Regions from separate parts of the Arsenophonus apicola genome, predicted to be linked through region 2. Evidence: predicted binding sites of a transcription regulator. Region 2 holds the regulator's gene; each other region holds the start of a gene.
The links. Region 2 encodes LexA, which represses DNA repair genes until DNA is damaged. Its sites were predicted from a motif close to TNCTGTATGTACATACAGNA; they were not measured.
Positions count from the first base shown of each region.

Region 1: LDL57_RS10315 (DNA translocase FtsK 4TM domain-containing protein) is a predicted target of LexA. The motif match lies at 1,358-1,377, and genes of this name have one in related genera.
Region 3: uvrB (excinuclease ABC subunit UvrB) is a predicted target of LexA. The motif match lies at 1,843-1,862, and genes of this name have one in related genera.
Region 4: uvrA (excinuclease ABC subunit UvrA) is a predicted target of LexA. The motif match lies at 1,004-1,023, and genes of this name have one in related genera.

Region 1 is NZ_CP084222.1:2,164,420-2,167,641, reverse strand. Features, by position in the region: gene trxB (thioredoxin-disulfide reductase) at 1-283, opposite strand, end outside; gene lrp (leucine-responsive transcriptional regulator Lrp) at 827-1,321, shown strand; gene LDL57_RS10315 (DNA translocase FtsK 4TM domain-containing protein) at 1,442-3,222, shown strand, end outside.
Region 2 is NZ_CP084222.1:3,018,322-3,021,543, reverse strand. Features, by position in the region: gene plsB (glycerol-3-phosphate 1-O-acyltransferase PlsB) at 1-1,096, opposite strand, end outside; gene LDL57_RS14290 (diacylglycerol kinase) at 1,220-1,594, shown strand; gene lexA (transcriptional repressor LexA) at 1,696-2,310, shown strand; gene zur (zinc uptake transcriptional repressor Zur) at 2,521-2,985, opposite strand.
Region 3 is NZ_CP084222.1:1,984,071-1,987,292, reverse strand. Features, by position in the region: gene bioC (malonyl-ACP O-methyltransferase BioC) at 1-659, shown strand, start outside; gene bioD (dethiobiotin synthase) at 652-1,329, shown strand; gene uvrB (excinuclease ABC subunit UvrB) at 1,894-3,222, shown strand, end outside.
Region 4 is NZ_CP084222.1:2,803,942-2,807,163, forward strand. Features, by position in the region: gene LDL57_RS13300 (single-stranded DNA-binding protein) at 265-810, opposite strand; gene uvrA (excinuclease ABC subunit UvrA) at 1,089-3,222, shown strand, end outside.

The sequences.
Region 1 (3,222 bases), 850 kb from region 2:
GTTGCTGCAGATCAACCGCATAAATGTGATCATTAATAATATTTTCTTGTGCAGTAAATTTTTTAGTATGTTGCAGCATGCGTTCCATCAATACCGGGCCCATTAACTCGGTATGATCTCCTGGCCAATTTTCAACTTCGGTAGTGGTGGTTAATTGCCCCCCTGGTTGCATGCCAGTAATTAATACCGGATTTAAATTTGCTCGGGCGGCATAAATAGCTGCTGTATAGCCAGCTGGGCCAGATCCCAGAATTATAACCTTACTATGATTGTTGGTTTTCATAATTGCTCCATTTGTAAGAATATATATTTAATGTGGCGATTGTAGGAGATTAGTAAAATTAAAAAAAGTAAATTGAATGAAAAGATGATAAGGAATAGTCATTCTTTGTTGACTTGTTTTAACATTTTATTTATTAAGGCAAGTCATGAAAAAAGATTATTTTTGGTGAAATAACGATTTAAATTGAGAATTTTTCTTATGTCTTATTGACAATTAGTTAATAATGAATTCATTTCCCTATGATGTTCTGATTTTTATTCATAATCTTTGACAATCGGTTGTGTATTTGAGAAAACATCTTATAGGATTAATTACCTCATTTGATTAATTGAAATTGAACATCATTTAAACAAATAGATAAATATCCTACTTTTCATTATCAAATTGAAAACTAACCAGATGATTTATCTACAAGATGAATTATACTACAAATACTAATGGTCAGGCGGAGTTTAACCTTATTGCATCTTTTCCAATTCAATAATAAGAAAAGAAAATAGGGAATGTAATGGGTATAAAAATAGATAAAAGAGAGATAACGAAATGATTGATAACAAAAAGCGTCCAGGAAAAGATCTTGATCGTATCGATAGGAACATACTTAATGAATTACAAAAGGATGGTCGTATTTCTAATGTAGAGCTTTCTAAGAGAGTAGGGTTATCGCCGACCCCTTGTTTGGAACGTGTGCGTCGTTTGGAGCGTCAAGGTTTTATTTCAGGTTATACCGCTTTATTAAATCCACACTATCTCGATGCATCTTTATTGGTTTTTGTTGAGATCACCTTAAACCGTGGTGCTGCAGATGTTTTTGAACAGTTTAATGCTGTTGTGCAAAAACTGGAAGGGATTCAGGAATGTCATTTAGTCTCTGGGGATTTTGATTATTTACTTAAAACACGGGTTCCCGATATGTCTGCTTATCGTAAATTATTAGGCGAGACTTTGCTTCGTCTCCCTGGTGTCAATGACACGCGGACTTATGTAGTAATGGAAGAGGTGAAACAGAGTAATCGTTTGGTCATTAAGACTCGTTAATCAAATAGATGCAAAACCGGAAAAAGTTAGGTACACTCCTGTTTATGCATACAGTTTCAACGCTGAGCATTACTCAGCGTTGTTCCTTTCAATCAACAGGAAAAACCTGGAGTGTTAGTTTTGGGCCAGGAATATACAGAAGACAAAAACATTAAGTTAAAAAAGATTAGTAATGGCAAGATACTGATAGAGGTTATTTTACTGATAATTACTATCTGGGCGATTTTTTTAATGGTGGCTCTGATAAGCTTTCATCCTTCCGATCCTAGCTGGTCACAGACGACTTGGAATGAACCGATTAAAAATTTAGCTGGCGGCATCGGTGCTTGGTCAGCCGATATTCTTTTCTCTGTTTTTGGCATCTTAGCCTATGTTATACCATTAGTCATGTTATTAGGGTGTTGGAATGTATTTAAAGATATCGATAATCAGGATTGCCTGGATTTTTTTGTTCTTTCCTTACGCCTGATCGGTGGGTTAGCGTTAATAATTACCTCGTGTGCCCTGGCAGCACTTAATATTGATGATTTACCTAATTTTTCCTCCGGTGGTATTATTGGTAGTGTTTTTAGTAATGCCATTCTGCCTTGGTTTAATATATTAGGAACCACATTAGCGTTACTTTGTATTTGGGTTATTAGTTTCACCTTATTTACAGGTTGGTCATGGTTAACGATTGCGGAAAAGATTGGAGCACTGGTGTTAGCGACAATAACGCTTATCACTAATCGTAGTCGTAGTAATAACAAGCATCAAGCAACAAAAGCTTATGTCTCACCTCATCCGGCTAAATTATACGATGGCACATCAGATACAGCAGATTATATCGATCCAGATGATGTGCTTTTTTCAACCGCTCCAATTAAACAGTTAGCGAAAGAAGGATTGAGTAATAATAAAAACGATGAGTTTTATCGAGATAAGGTACAGTCTTTGACGCCTGCTGAAGCTAAAGGCGCCCTTGATATTCAGGCAGAAACACTAGACAAATATGATGAAGATATCTTTAGCAAACCGTCAAATATCCCCGTTCCAATGGATGATGAGATTGATCTCAATCAACGGATAGATCCTAATCAGGTTACTCAAGTTAGCGATCAAAAAGAAGCCCCAAATTTGGCTGACCCGTCAATTTTCTCAGTAACAAAAAAAGATGCGGAAGCTGACGCTAGTACTGCTTTTACACCGGTAAAGTCACAAATTAAAAAAGGTATTGGTCCCGAATTTCCGCGCCCTAATCCTGTTCGTTTACCAACACGGCGCGAGCTTTATGGTAATCGTCTAACAACACAGAAAGAACAGGAATTGGATGCAGAGCAAAAAGCTTTTCAAAATCCCGCCACTCAGTCTGATAGTGCGGAGTTTACTATTGATGATTGGAATGAAGATAAATTACGTGATCAGTTTTTGCAACAGCAAAATGAGCGTTACAACACCAACATAACTAATAACCTAAATCAACCAACAGCTAACATTGATGTGGATGACAAGCCCATTGCAGCAGATGAAACTGAATTAAATGCATTCGTTGACAGCCAACCACAAGTTGAACATAAATGGCCATTGGAAGAAGAGGCAGAGATATTGCAGCAGCAAGTAGCACAAGATAGTAGTCAAACATCATTAGCGCCTGAGGATAAAAAGCAAAAGGTAGCGCAGACATTACCTGAGCAGGGAAGTCTTTTTCATCCTTTTCTGGTACGTAATGATCAACCATTACCAAAACCCACGACGCCAATGCCCTCATTAGATCTGCTTGCCAGCCCACCAAACCACAACGAACCGGTTGATATGTTTGCGTTGGAACAAACATCCCGTTTAATTGAAGCACGTTTAAGCGATTATCGGGTAAAAGCGGAAGTGGTTGGTTTTTCACCTGGGCCAGTTATTACGCGCTTTGA
Region 2 (3,222 bases):
TGGAGTAAAGTTTATTGCCCTTGAAGGAGCGGCGAATGAAAAAAGCACCTAAGTGACGAAAAATTGGGCCAGCAGGCCAAAAATTAAGATTGATACCAGCGGCGATATGAGGAGGAACTAAGCCTTGATGATAAAGTACGTAAGAGAGCAATAGATAATCCATGTGACTACGATGAGAAGGAATATAGACAATTTCATGGCCATCTTGCGCTAATTGGCGTACACGTTCGGCATGTTGCACATTAATTCCTTGATAAAGTCGATTCCATGTCCAACTAAGTACGCGGTCAGTAATACGGATCGCTTCATAGGAAAAATTAGCGGCAATTTCTTCCATCATGGCAATCGCATTATGTTTTGCCTTATCTAGTGAGATTTTTTTTGCTTTAGCCTCATCTTCAACTGCTTTTTCAATTGCTTTTGAAGTTAACAGCTTATTGAATAGATCGTGGCGTACAGGAAGTTTGGGGCCAACTGCTGCCAATCGTTGCCGTGAATAGTGAATGCGGGCGACTCGAGCAAGTTTGTTGGCAATAATTTTATCAGTACCATATTCGCCAGCCATTTGGCGCAAAGAGACAGTGGGTGAAAAACGAACAAAACTGTCACGTCCTAACCGGATAACGGCAAAGAATTTTTGAATACCATTAAGTAAACGTAACGGAGGCGCTGGTGAGTGGCCTTCTCGACCAGGTGCTCGACCGAACATCACTGATACGGGTAGCATCTGAATGTTTAGTTCGGGATTATGGCAATGAAGATCAAGATAAGCCGTAAACGTTTTTACGGAATCTTTACGTGGATTTGGCGAATAATAACGAAAGACACGCGGGCCATCATCGATAAAGACATAGGCAGGTAATTTAATTTCGTCTATTTCAATCGGATCAAGTGGATCAGGTAAACCAATAGAACAACATTGTTGACGTAACGTCAATAAGTCTGTTTTAGAATGATAAGGTAATACATATAGAAAAGGACGTGTCGTATCAAGATGCAATTCTTTAATTGGATCTGCTGGTATGAGTTTACTTTTTACCAATAATTTCATTGGTAAATCTAATAGATTGTAGTAAATTTTACGCCAAAATGACATAGATGAGCGATAGCCTCTTATTTGAATCCTACCCAAGCATATCAGAAATAGTAATTAATATCTGTTTAAAAGATAATAATTATACTAAATCCCATATAGAACTATATCTAGAGAGTAAATTTTATGGCAAATCAAACAACGGGACTAACCCGAATTATTAAAGCAACCGGTTATTCGCTCAAAGGATTAAGGTCAACTTGGAAGAGTGAAGCCGCTTTTAGACAAGAAGCAATTATGGTGATTATTGCCATCAGTGTGGCTTTTTTCCTTGATGTACAATGGATTGAACGGTTACTACTTATAAGTTCAGTGGTATTAATAGCTATTGTTGAATTATTAAATAGTGCGATTGAAGCAGTGGTTGATAGAATTGGTACAGAATTACATGAACTTTCTGGTAAGGCAAAAGATATGGGCTCAGCGGCTGTTTTTATTTCAATTTGGTTAGCTATTTTTATTTGGGCAATTGTGATCAGTAATCATTATTTCGTGAGCTAGTTATAAAAAATAGGGTTTTACACATTTTTCAGTTTAAAATCTTGATATAACTGTATATACTTACAGTGACAATGTGCGAATGCAAATAAATAGGGGGCGAAATGAAAGAATTAACGTTGAGGCAGCAGCAGGTCTATGATCTGGTGCGTGAACACATTTCGCAAACGGGTATGCCTCCCACACGCGCTGAAATTGCAACAAGTTTAGGTTTTCGTTCACCAAATGCAGCAGAGGAACATTTAAAGGCTTTGGCACGTAAAGGCGTGATCGAAATTGTTTCCGGTGCTTCTCGCGGTATCCGGCTACTACAAGAAGAAAATGAGGATGAATGGTTACCACTTATTGGTCGGGTGGCGGCAGGAGAACCATTACTTGCCCAAGAACATATCGAAAGCCATTATCGGATTGATGCTACTATTTTTAGACCTAGTGCTGATTTTTTATTGCGTGTTAATGGTATGTCCATGAAAAATATCGGAATTATGGATGGTGATTTACTTGCTGTACACAAAACACAACAGGTACATAATGGGCAAATTGTTGTTGCACGTATTGATGATGAAGTGACGGTTAAACGTTTCAAGCAAGCGGGTAGTAAAGTTGAATTAATTGCTGAAAATCCTGAATTTGAGCCAATTATTGTGGATTTGCGGACACAAAACTTAACTATTGAAGGACTCGCTGTTGGTATTATTCGTAGTAGTGATTCATTTTAGTCAAATTTTTAGTCATTTTATATCTAATTAATTTTTTAAGTTAATTCAGTTTAATTTATTGAAAAAAATATTATTATTTTCTAGTTTGTTTGATTTATAACTAATAAGTATTAAGTAAGATATTTTAAATTTTTATTGATTTTTTAATAAAGGCCGATTGTTCATACGCCTGGCCTTTGTATCTCTATTTAACCTTAATAATGCATAGTTTTAACAGGATTTTTTCTCGATTTTGTAGCAAGGCGAGCATAGTCCATGGCTTTCAACAACGGTATGAGATAACTGAAAACCAGTCTGTTTGGCTAATTTTATAATAGCGGTTTCTACTGTTTGACCATTACTTTCGGCGACACTGCCGCAACTGTCACAAATTAACATAACTGAAGTATGTTTAGGATCCTCAAAATGATGACAAATAACATAACTATTTGTTGATTCTATTTTGTGAATAAATCCTTGTTCTAAGAGAAATTCTAGGCCACGATATATGGTTGGTGGTTTAGCTTGAGGTTCAGAAATTCTAAGTAGGTCAAGCAAATCATAAGCACTAATAGCACAAGGTTGAGCTGCTACAAGGCGCAATACCTCTTCTCTTTGTGGCGTTAAACGTACGTTACGCGCTTGGCATATTTTCTTAGCTTGGGACAGTATTTTTTCCTGATCTTGCTTTGTCATGAATTATCCTAAGGTGAAGATCATTATAATAATGATATTATCATATTTATACTTTTTGATATCTACCATAGTTCTAAAATAAATAATATCTTTTACTATTTTCTAATAATGTTTTTTTATTTTCTATTGTTATAAATAGATACTAAATTGGAAAATAGCACATATAGTCAATCGTAATTAAAATGATTAATTTCAACGAGCTAACGGAACTAATATTAATTATTGCTGGTTATATTA
Region 3 (3,222 bases), 1.0 Mb from region 2:
TGTTTGATTGCTTATCGGCGATGCCAGGTAACACGATTCTGGATGCTGGCTGTGGTACCGGTTATTTCAGTCAGCAGTGGCAGTTAGCAGGAAAACAGGTTATTGCGCTTGATCTGTCTGCATCAATGTTAGCGATCGCTCAACAAAAGCAAGCGGCCAAAAGTTATATCCAGGCTGACATGGAGTGTCTACCACTAGCCGATGAAAGTGTCGATCTCTGTTTTAGTCATCTTGCTATCCAGTGGTGTAGTAATTTATATACCCCATTAAGTGAGTTATATCGTATCACTAAAAAGGGTGGGGTAGTTGCTTTTTCTACTTTAGCCGATGGCTCATTACATGAGCTACAACAGTGTTGGCAAAAAGTTGATAATAACCGACACATTAATTCTTTTATGACTTTTGCACAAATTAAGCGGACTTGTCATGGTTGGTCGCATAGTTTAGAGCAACGATCTTGGCATGTAACTTATCCTTCATTTGCTTGTTTACTCCAATCTATCAAGGGAATTGGTGCGACTTATCTAACGGCTGGACGTCAGCAACAGGGCCTAATGACAAAAAATCAGTTAGCTAAACTCCTTGATCATTATCCTTATGTCAATGAGCAATTCCCACTAACTTATCAACTGGTTTACGGAATGTTATATCGTGAATAAATGTTTTTTTCTCACCGGAACTGACACCGATGTGGGCAAAACTATTGTTAGTTGCGCGCTGCTACAAGCGGCCGCAGCTCATGGCTATCAAACGGCAGGCTATAAGCCGGTAGCTTCAGGTAGCGAACAATTAACGGATGGCTTAAGAAATTCAGATGCGCAGTTATTAAGAAAAAATAGCAGCCTGAAACTGAATTACCATGATGTTAATCCGATCGTTTTTGCCCAAGCAACTTCACCCCATATTGCCAGTCAGTTAACAGGAGAACTTATCGATTGGCAGATAATGGGTGCAGGATTAAATAAATTAAAACAATCTGCTGACTGGATCATTGTCGAAGGTGCCGGCGGATGGTATACACCGCTTTGCGCTGAGCAAACCTTTGCTGATTGGGTTATACAACAGCAATTGCCAGTAATATTAACAGTTGGCGTTAAATTAGGTTGTATTAATCATGCAATATTAACCGCACAGGCAATTGAGCAAAGTGGTTTATTATTGGCAGGCTGGGTGGCTAATGAAATTGTTTTACCGGGTCAATATCAACAGGATTATTTGTTAACATTACAGCAGCGCCTGTCAGCACCTTGTTTAGGGGTTATTCCACATTTGCCAGATTGGCAATCTCATTCGATTGGCAAATTTGTCAATATAGGTAACCTACTGTAATAGGAATAATTTTTAGGCTAAAGCATTATGCCACTTTAGCCGTATTTTGCTTGAATTAGTAAAATAGTAACAGATGAAATGCTTTTTTTCGTTTTTTTTCTTATACAAAAATTTTTTTGTGATTATTTTTCTGGCAAAAATTTTTTACTAATACTCAAGTGAAAATCTTACAACTATTGATGCCTAAAAGAATTTCTTGAGTTATCCACCATTCCTGTGGATAACCTTGTGTATTAGATCTAGAAAAGTGTCGCTAACCAAGATGGGATGAGGCTTGGCGTGCCGTTGATGCCATTCTCGGCTCTAAATCAAAATTATATAAATATTAATAAGTTATATAAAATCAAGTCTGAAATGATATATAATAAAGTTTTATATTAGCTAATTAGCATAAAATATAAAATATAATTAAGCGTAAGAAAAAGCTTGGGGATAACTAAGTTATTAAAATAATAAATATATGTAAATAATTTATTATGGTTAAGGCTGATTTTTTATTTCTGCTGTCATTGAAACTGTTTTTTTATCCAGTATGATAAAGAAATTTTTAGTAGAGAGGGTTAGATGAGTAAAGTCTTCAAATTGCATGCTGAATTTCAACCTGCGGGTGATCAGCCACAAGCAATAAAGAAATTAATCGAAGGTCTTAATGATGGATTGGCTCATCAAACGTTGCTTGGTGTCACCGGATCGGGTAAAACATTTACTATTGCTAATGTTATTGAGCGGGTTAACCGCCCGGTCATGGTGATGGCTCACAATAAAACGCTGGCAGCACAATTATATAGTGAAATGAAAGCCTTTTTTCCTGAAAATGCGGTGGAATATTTTGTTTCTTATTATGATTATTATCAACCAGAAGCGTATGTTCCCAGTTCCGATACTTTTATCGAAAAAGACGCCTCTATTAACGAACATATTGAACAGATGCGGCTCTCTGCCACTAAAGCACTTCTTGAACGACGTGATGTTATTGTTGTTGCTTCGGTATCAGCGATTTATGGTTTAGGCGATCCAGATAGCTATCTAAAAATGATGCTTCATTTAACTAAAGGCATGATTATTGACCAGCGTGCTATTTTACGCCGGCTGGCAGAGTTGCAATATAGCCGCAATGATCAAGCATTTCAACGAGGTACATTTAGAGTTAGAGGGGAAGTGATTGATATTTTTCCTGCCGAATCAGATGAATATGCCTTACGGGTCGAATTATTTGATGAGGAAGTAGAAAGGCTGGCACTTTTTGATCCCTTAACGGGTCAGCTCCAACATGATGTACCACGATTTACCATTTATCCTAAAACTCACTATGTCACACCGCGTGAACGTATTCTTGAAGCCATGGAGCAGATCAAAACTGAATTGGCACAAAGACGTAAATTGCTACTGGAAAGTAATAAATTGCTTGAAGAGCAGCGATTAACCCAGCGTACCCAGTTTGATTTAGAGATGATGAATGAACTGGGTTATTGCTCCGGTATTGAAAATTATTCACGTTATCTTTCCGGCCGTGCAAGCGGTGAACCGCCACCAACACTGTTTGACTATTTACCGGCTGATGGCTTATTAGTTATTGACGAATCTCATGTCACTATCCCACAGATTGGCGCTATGTATCGTGGTGATCGCTCTCGTAAAGAGACATTGGTTGAATATGGTTTTCGCTTACCATCTGCGTTGGACAATCGCCCGTTACGTTTTGAGGAATTTGAAGCACTTTCCCCGCAAACAATTTATATTTCTGCCACACCGGGTAAGTATGAATTGGAAAAATCGGCTAATGAAATTATTGAGCAAGTTGTTCGGCCAACTGGCTTACTCGATCCTGAAATTGAGGTTCGTCCAGTTGCTACTCAGGTTGATGATTTGTTATCTGAGATCCATCTACGAACA
Region 4 (3,222 bases), 210 kb from region 2:
ATCACTTATATCCATAATAAATAAATGGATTTTAAAAAATATACATCGATCACATCAATAAATTAGGTGTGCGCAAAATCTTTACAAAATACAATTGAAACACTCGAATCAATGTCACAATAATTCAAAATAAACCATAACAACAAAACAAGGATAAAAAAATTTACAGAAATCCTAATACTCCTGTAAACTTTTTATCTAACCTATTATTAATATATATATATTTAAAATAAAACTTAAACCAAATCAAGTGGTTAGCATCTCTCAAAACGGAATATCATCATCAAAATCCATTGGTGGTTCAGCCGGTGTCGCGGGAGCGGTTTTACCGGAATGGGCAGCTGGCGCTGATGCTGGCGCGTTACCACTAAACTGCTGGCTTGCTTGTGGCTGTTGCGGTTGTTGTGGTTGTCCCCAGCCACTGGCTGGATTATTTTGTGACATACCCTCTTGTGAGCCACCACGCGCCCCTAACATTTGCATGGTTCCACCAATATTCACCACCACTTCGGTAGAGTAGCGATCCTGGCCATTTTGATCTTGCCATTTACGGGTTTGTAGTGAGCCTTCAATATAAACTTGTGAACCTTTACGTAAATATTCACCTGCCACTTCCGCCAGCTTGCCAAAGATCACAACACGGTGCCATTCTGTTTTTTCCCGCATTTCGCCACTTTGCTTATCACGCCAACTTTCAGAGGTGGCCAGCGTAAGATTCGCAACCGCACCACCATTTGGCATATAACGAATTTCAGGATCTTGTCCCAAGTTGCCGATAAGTATGACTTTGTTAACGCCTCTGCTGGCCATTCGATACTCCTGATGTATTAATATTTTTGCCTAAATTGAAGTGTCGCTAGTTTAACATGCGAACACGCTATTGAATATGGAAACCAAACCGTTGCGATTAAGGTTTGCGAAACGCCTTAGAAAATTATACTGCAATATTGCTAAATTTTTTTAAGTTTGACGATTAAATTGCAGAATATGAACGCCTATACTGTACTGTATATTCATTCAGCCAAAATTGTGTAATAATAAAACGTTTTATTTACTGTTTGAATGTGTTCTCATCCGGGATGTGGTATATGGATAACATTGAAGTCAGAGGTGCGCGCACCCATAATTTAAAAAATATCAATTTAATTATTCCTCGCGATAAATTGATTGTTATTACTGGGTTATCAGGCTCAGGAAAATCTTCCCTGGCATTTGATACCCTGTATGCAGAAGGCCAGCGCCGCTATGTTGAATCACTGTCTGCCTATGCCCGGCAGTTTTTATCCTTAATGGAAAAACCGGATGTTGATCATATTGAAGGACTATCACCGGCCATTTCGATTGAGCAAAAATCCACCTCACACAACCCACGCTCAACGGTAGGTACGATCACCGAAATCCACGATTATTTGCGGTTGTTGTTTGCCCGGGTTGGTGAACCTCGCTGTCCTGATCACGATACGCCGTTAGCAGCGCAAACAGTTAGCCAGATGGTTGATAACGTCCTGGCGCTGCCGGAAGGCAAGCGGTTAATGTTGCTGGCACCGGTAGTTAAAGAGCGTAAAGGTGAACATATTAAGCTATTGGATAATCTGGCCGCACAGGGTTATATTCGTGCCCGCATTGATGGCGAAGTTTGCGATCTCTCCGATCCGCCTAAATTAGAACTGCATAAAAAGCATACTATAGAAGCGGTCGTTGACCGTTTTAAAGTTCGTGCCGCGCTAGCGCAACGGCTGGCTGAGTCGTTTGAAACTACGCTTGAGTTATCAGGCGGTACTGCGGTTATCGCTGATATGGATGACAGTAAGGCAACTGAACTCGTTTTCTCCGCTAATTTTGCCTGCCCAATCTGCGGTTATAGCATGAGTGAATTAGAGCCGCGCCTGTTTTCCTTTAATAATCCAGCAGGAGCTTGTAGCTCTTGTGATGGACTCGGTGTACAACAATTTTTCGACCCGGAACGCGTGATCCAAAACGAGGAAATTTCTTTAGCTGGCGGGGCAATACGCGGTTGGGATCGACGTAATTTTTATTATTTCCAGATGCTACAATCGTTAGCTAAACACTATAAATTTGATGTCGAAGCCACGTTTAGTTCGTTAGATCCGGCGATCAAGCAAGTGATCTTATATGGCTCCGGCAAAGAAGCAATTGAATTTAAATATCAAAACGATCGCGGCGATGTTACGGTAAGGTGCCATCCCTTTGAAGGGGTGATCCATAATATGGAGCGCCGTTATAAAGAAACCGAATCAATGGCCGTGCGCGAGGAACTGGCAAAATATATCAATAATCGGCCATGTATAGCCTGTCATGGCACCCGTTTACGGCAAGAAGCCCGTTATGTGTTTATTGAAAATACCACCCTACCAGAAATTTCAGATTTTAGTATCGGCCATGCAATGGCATTTTTCCAAACTTTGCAGCTCAGTGGGCAACGTGCACAAATTGCGGAAAAGATTCTGAAAGAAATTAACGATCGATTAAAATTCTTGGTCAATGTAGGATTAAATTACCTGACCCTCTCTCGCTCAGCTGAGACCTTATCCGGTGGCGAAGCGCAACGCATACGGCTAGCAAGTCAAATTGGTGCCGGTTTAGTTGGTGTCATGTATGTATTGGACGAACCTTCGATTGGTTTACATCAACGAGATAATGATCGGCTGTTACAGACCTTGCTGCATTTACGAAATTTAGGCAATACGGTTATTGTGGTCGAGCATGATGAAGATGCGATCCGCGCCGCCGATCATATTATCGATATCGGCCCGGGAGCAGGTATACATGGAGGATGCATCGTTGCTCAAGGCAGCCTGGACGATATTATTAGCAATCCAGATTCATTAACCGGTAAGTATCTTAGTGGTGAGCGCAAAATTGCCATCCCACTCAAACGAGTACCACTCGATGCAGAAAAAATCTTAAAGTTGATTGGTGCCCAAGGTAATAATCTAAAAAATGTCACACTGGAACTACCTGTTGGCTTATTTACCTGTATTACTGGCGTTTCCGGCTCAGGTAAATCAACCTTGATCAATGATACCTTGTTTCCTATTGCCCAGCGGCAATTAAATAAAGCTACCAATGCAACCCCGGCGCCTTATACCGATATTGAAGGATTACAATTCTTCGATAAAGTGATTGATATTGACCAAAGTCCGATCGGCCGAACCCCCCGCTCTAATCCAGCTACCTATACCGGAGTATTTACGCCGGTAC